2 regions of the Kluyvera georgiana genome follow, and region 1 is predicted to be linked to the other one. Evidence: predicted binding sites of a transcription regulator. Region 1 holds the regulator's gene; the other holds the start of a gene.
The links. The regulator CRP, encoded in region 1, controls carbon source genes, mostly activating them, when cyclic AMP is high. The targets are predictions, from matches to a motif close to ATGTGANNNNNNTCACAT.
Positions count from the first base shown of each region.

Region 2: ABTW00_RS21730 (YjcB family protein) is a predicted target of CRP. The motif match lies at 2,065-2,082, and genes of this name have one in related genera.

Region 1 is NZ_CP158865.1:426,085-429,215, forward strand. Features, by position in the region: gene ABTW00_RS01965 (YccS/YhfK family putative transporter) at 1-1,005, opposite strand, end outside; gene crp (cAMP-activated global transcriptional regulator CRP) at 1,060-1,692, opposite strand; gene ABTW00_RS01975 (OsmC family protein) at 1,997-2,401, shown strand; gene ABTW00_RS01980 (phosphoribulokinase) at 2,463-3,131, opposite strand, start outside.
Region 2 is NZ_CP158865.1:4,586,856-4,589,986, reverse strand. Features, by position in the region: gene ABTW00_RS21735 (lytic transglycosylase F) at 3-1,514, opposite strand; gene ABTW00_RS21730 (YjcB family protein) at 1,656-1,937, opposite strand; gene soxS (superoxide response transcriptional regulator SoxS) at 2,161-2,490, opposite strand; gene soxR (redox-sensitive transcriptional activator SoxR) at 2,578-3,036, shown strand.

The DNA of each region.
Region 1 (3,131 bases):
GTACAGCGGGCGCTGGGAGCGCAGCACGCGGGCAATGCGGCTGAAGTGCCAGGCACAGAACTGACCAACCGGGTTATCCGGGTGCTGGTCGGCAATTTTTTCCAGCGCGCCAATCTGTTTATCCATGTTGAAGCGGGTAGGGTAGCGGTGATAGAGGATATCGTCCGCCAGCACGCGCAGGCGTGCGGCTACCGTCTGGGCATTCCAGCGGATCACCGCTTCCGCATGGCTGCGTTCAACCAGCTTCTGCACCTCTTCCGGCTGGTGCAGGCTGACGGAGATATGCTCCTGCAAATCCAGCCCTACCTGGAAGGCGCGCAGCAGGCGCTTATAGTCATTGTGCTGGTTCGCCGCCAGCATGTGTAGCTGCTGGTAGCATTGGGAAATCAGGTCCACCACCTTTTGCTGGCGAGTCAGCAGCGGCGGCAGCGCGGTGTTGGGATCGGTATGCTGAGTCAGTAAGCTATATTTTGCTTCGCAGTAGTCCGCAAGCTGACGGTAAAGCAGACTGAGCGATTCTCGCAGCGGCTGCTCGCGCCACATCCAGAACCACCACCAGTTGAACAGCCCGTACCATAATGTTCCCAGCGCGTAGATCAATAACGGCTGCCAGATAGGCATATTCCCTGCCAGGCTAAGGGTAAAAATGGACGCAATCAGCGAAGCGGGCAGCAGTCGTCCGTGCAGGGCGCTGATCTCCGCCGTAACGCCAAGCAGCAGCGCCAGCCCGGTCAGAATCAGTGGCAGAGGTACATCGCGCGCCAGCAGCAGCTGAACGGCGAGGCTACATCCTGCGAACAGACAGCCGCCAATGATCAGACGCTTGAAGAAACGTTTATGTGGCGTATCAAGCCCGGCAATGTTGCAACAGGCGGGCACCAGCGAGAACAGTAGGCCCTGCTTGAGATGACCGAGAAGTAGACCAATGGCAACGGGCAGACACAGCACCAGCGTTTGCCGCAGTGCATAGTTGACTTCCGGGTGGTAAATCAGCCTGCGCCACATAGGGGGAAAACAAAAACGGCGTACTGCATGACGCAATACGCCGTTTGGGCTGGATTAGCGGGTACCGTAAACGACAATGGTTTTGCCGTGTGCGGAGATCAGATTCTGATCTTCCAGCATCTTCAGGATACGGCCCACGGTTTCACGAGAGCAGCCCACGATCTGGCCGATTTCCTGACGAGTGATTTTGATCTGCATCCCGTCCGGGTGGGTCATTGCGTCAGGTTGTTTTGCCAGGTTCAGCAGCGTCTGCGCGATACGACCGGTGACGTCGAGGAACGCCAGGTTGCCAACTTTCTCAGAGGTCACCTGCAGACGACGCGCCATTTGCGAAGAGAGACGCATCAGGATGTCCGGGTTAACCTGGATCAGCTGTCGGAATTTTTTATAAGAGATTTCAGCAACTTCACAAGCGGTTTTTGCCCGTACCCACGCGCTGCGTTCCTGGCCTTCTTCAAACAGGCCTAACTCACCGATGAAATCGCCCTGGTTGAGGTAAGAGAGGATCATCTCTTTCCCTTCTTCGTCCTTGATGAGTACTGCCACTGAGCCTTTTACGATGTAATACAGCGTCTCTGCTTTTTCACCCTGGTGAATCAGCGTGCTCTTCGATGGGTACTTATGAATATGGCAATGAGACAAGAACCATTCGAGAGTCGGGTCTGTTTGCGGTTTGCCAAGCACCATGCGCGGTTATCCTCTGTTATAAGCTCTTCCCGGCGGCAAAAGCATTGCGGCCACCGGTTGCAATAGTATCCTTCCCGTTACCTGGGAAGTCGGCTGTCGCATACTGTCGCAGCCTGTAATGTGATGTCCTCTGCATACATGCAGTACGTTTATGTATTACCGTAGCATCCTGACTGTTTTAGCATAGCTTTAGCCGTGTGTCTCCTGGTGTCTCGCTTCAGCATGACGTCGATCGCCTTCCATTGCGAGAATTGTTATGTGCGCGTAATCTGAGAAGAAAATTGCAACCTTGGAGTTAAAAATTATGCAAGCGCGTGTGAAATGGGTTGAAGGGCTGACCTTCCTGGGGGAGTCCGCTTCTGGGCACCAGATCCTGATGGACGGCAACTCTGGCGATAAAGCGCCAAGCCCGATGGAAGTGGTGCTGATGGCCGCAGGTGGCTGCAGCGCTATCGACGTGGTGTCTATCCTGCAGAAGGGGCGCAATGACGTGACCGACTGCGAAGTGAAGCTGACCTCCGAGCGTCGTGAAGAAGCGCCGCGCCTGTTCACCCACATCAATCTGCATTTTATCGTCACCGGTAAAGGGCTGAAGGATGCGGCGGTTTCCCGTGCGGTGGATCTGTCTGCGGAGAAGTACTGCTCTGTTGCGCTGATGCTTGAAAAAGCGGTGAATATCACCCACTCCTACGAAGTGATCGAAGGGTAAGTCCTTTGCGAGCAACGGCTCCCTCGTTCCTTCGGGGAGAGGGAACCGTCCTGTCAATCTGCTAGTTTCGACCTTCCATTAAACGCTGCACCAGCGGCGTCATGATCAATTCCATCGCCAGCCCCATTTTGCCGCCGGGAACGACCAGCGTGTTCATATGCGAGATGAACGAACCCTGCAGCATGGCCAGCAGCCACGGATAGTCGATGTTGTCGAGGTTGCGGAAGTGAATCACCACAAAGCTTTCGTCCAGCGACGGAATGCCCTTGGCGGCAAACGGGTTAGAGGTATCAACCGTCGGCACGCGCTGGAAGTTGATATGCGTGCGTGAGAACTGCGGCGTGATGTAGTTGATATAGTCTTCCATCGAACGCACGACCGAATCCATCACCGCTTCGCGGGAGTGTCCGCGCTCGCTGGTATCGCGGATCATCTTCTGGATCCACTCAAGGTTAACGATTGGCACAACGCCGACCAGCAGGTCGACGTGGCGTGCGACATCATGCTGTGGCGTCACGACGCCACCGTGCAGCCCTTCGTAGAACAGCACGTCGGTCGGTTCCGGCAGCGGCTGCCAGGGGGTAAACGTGCCTGGCACCTGATTCCACGGCACCGCTTCATCGTAGGTATGCAGGTATTTTCTCGACTGCCCTTTACCGTGCAGACCATAGTCGCGAAAGGTTTGTTCCAGCAGGCCAAAATCGTTGGCATCCGGGCCAAAGTAGCTGAT
Region 2 (3,131 bases), 810 kb from region 1:
GGCTAGCCGTTGTTTTTATCGGAGGCGGGCAAAATCGGCGGTTTCCCCGTCGCTGCCCGCTTCCGGTTCATCTCATCGAGAATCAGCCGATAGGCGATGTAGTACTTATAGATGTTGCTTACGTAGGTGACCGTTTCGGCTCCAATCTTCTCGGCGGCGAGGTTTTCCACGTTACCAAACCAGATGTTGGGGTCAAAACCGCGCTTTTTGGTCTCCGTACGCAGACGCGCAATCCGTGCCGGGCCAGCATTATAAGAGGCGAAAGAAAACAGTGCCTTATCCAGCTGCGTCATCGGTTCGTCACCGTAGTAGCGGTCGATCATCCAGCGCATATACTTCACCCCGGCGTGGATATTCGGATCCAGTTGCTTGATATCACCTACCTTCAATTCTTTGCCGGTGCTCGGCATCACCTGCATGACGCCAATCGCGCCAACGTGACTGCGCACGGACTGATTCAGCCGCGACTCCTGATAACCCTGTGCCGCCATCAGCAGCCAGTCGACGTCATAACGGTCGCCGTATTTGCGAAAAATCTCGACCATCTTCAAAAATTTGCGCCGTTCTTTCTCTGCTGCGGCATTTTTGACGTATTTCGCGCTTTTCAGATAGCGGAGCAACAGGGTATTGCCCAGGGTGCTGCCCTGGCGGTTGTCTTTAATAAAACCGTTGAGCTTCGCCAGCAACTGCGGGTTATCTTTGCGCACCGCCCAGGCGATGTTGCCGTTATCGCGTAGCACAATATCTTCATGAACCTGGATTTTCGGGAACACCTGTTTCCAGAACAGCGCTTTGTGGCGATCGACCACGATCAGCGGAATCAGCCCGGCGTTGAGCATTTCCAGCAGATCCTCGTCTTCCAGCGCTTCGGGGGCGGGCTTGATGACGATGGGTGGGAGAGAGGCTTTGGCAAAGCGCGCATTGAGGGCTTCAAGGCTTTCATAGTAGCTGGATGAACGACGGACAAAGACCGTCTTACCGGCGAGTTCGTCCACGTTTTTCACCTGCGGTGACGCGGGGCCGGAGATCAGCAGTTCCTGAATATCGCTGTAAATTGGGGCAGTAAAAGCCACCTGCTGCTGGCGTGCTGCGGTGATCGTAAGATTGGCTGCGGCAATATCGCCTTTACCTTCGTTCAGGGCAGTAAAGAGATTATCGCGGGTCACCGGAACGAAGATAATTCGCACCTTGAGGTGGCGCTGCTTGAGCTTTTTCTCTTTGGTAAGCTGGGCATTCAGGCTGCGTTCAAATTCGGCGAAGATATCGTGGGTGGCCCCGCGCTGCTGGCCTTTATCGATAAAAAAGAAGGTTTTGCTGTAGGTGGTCAACACGCGAATGACCCGGCGGTCGAGCATGCCAGGCAGGTCGCCCTTCCAGGGCTGCATAATGCTCTCGATATTGACCTCAAGCGCGTCGGGTGAGTCCTCTGGCTGTACGGCGGCGAAAGCGGTACCGGTCAACAGCAGGGCGCTCAGGCAGGCGGTGAGAAAACGGCTAACAGGGATGGCGTTCATGGTGCGGCACTCCGCAGGGCGCATCCCTCTATTTTAGTCGAGCGAAGCTAAAACACCCTGTTGGAGCAGGGCTTTTTCATGCGCTTCGCCGCCGCGAAATTCAGGCCATAAAAAACCCCGACGTGTCGGGGTTTTTCTTAATCAGTACATGGCCACCGGCCATTCCGGCGGCGCCTGGCTCATCACTTCAACCATCACATCTTTGATGTTGTTGAAAATGGTGGCGATGTCTACCATCGTGATGCCCAGTAACCCGGTTGCAAACCAGCACGCGGCTGCGACACCCAGCATACCGCTGATGACGGCGAGACCGGCGTAGTCGGATTTACGGAATTGAATTTTCAGGGTACTGGCGAGAAACATCAGTACCGCGCTGGTTAACGGCCAGCGTAACAGTGCGACGCCTGCGGTAATGGAAACCATGAGACTTCATCCTCAGAGATAAACAACAAGTTGCCCTGACAGCACTTATTGATTGAGGCGCGAGGCGCCCAGGCTATCTGAAGGCATTCACAAATTGAATGAAACAGTGTTTTTGTTTCATCTCGATGTGTGAACTATATCACGTTTGTTGTTTTATTCACCAGAGGTAAACGCAGGATTTTTGTCAACGCCGCGGCTCAGTATAGGCCGCGGCGAAGCGATGCTACGCGGAGATCTGATGGCGGTAGTCCGTCGGCGTGCGGTCGAACTCGCGGCGGAAGACGCGAGAGAAGGTCTGCTGAGAGACATAGCCCAGATCCATCGCGATATCGAAGATGGGGCGCTGGGTGGTGCGCAACGCTTCTGCCGCCAGCAGCAGACGTCGCTGGCGAATGTATTCGCCTAGCGTCTGGTGCATTACGGTGCGGAACATTCTTTGCAGATACCACTTCGAGTAGCCGGATTTTCTGGCCACGATGTCGATATTAAGCGGTTGATCGATATGTTCATCTATCCATTCAGTAAGAGTATGAATAATTTCCCGATGGGACATAAGGCTCTCCCCGTTGTCTATTTTCGCGTCGATTTCTTGTCTGGCGGCGAGTATAATTCCTCAAGTTAACTTGAGGTAAAGCGTATTATGGAAAAAAAATCGACCCGCATAAAATCGCTGCTCACGCCCGGTGAGGTAGCGAAACGAACGGGGGTTGCGGTCTCTGCGCTGCATTTTTATGAGAGTAAAGGGCTGATCCACAGCACGCGCAACAGCGGTAATCAGCGGCGCTATAAGCGCGATGTGCTGCGCTACGTGGCGATCATTAAAATTGCCCAGCGCCTGGGCATTCCGCTGGCGACGATCGGCGATTCCTTTAGCGTGCTGCCGGAAAACCACACGTTAGGCCCGCGCGACTGGAAACACCTCACGACCCAATGGCGGGAAGAGCTGGATAAACGCATTCACGCCATGGAGGCGCTGCGAGATCAGCTCGACGGCTGTATCGGCTGCGGCTGCATGTCGTTGCGCGACTGTCCGCTGCGTAACCCGGGCGATAAGCTGGGTGAAGAGGGCACCGGCGCGCGTCTGCTGGAAGACGAATAATCCTCCGCGATCCTCTCCCCAGGATTGCGACATTTTTGCCATAGAATTGTTGCCGGATTGCGCATAAACGATAACGTTTGCGCATGGGTTGGTGA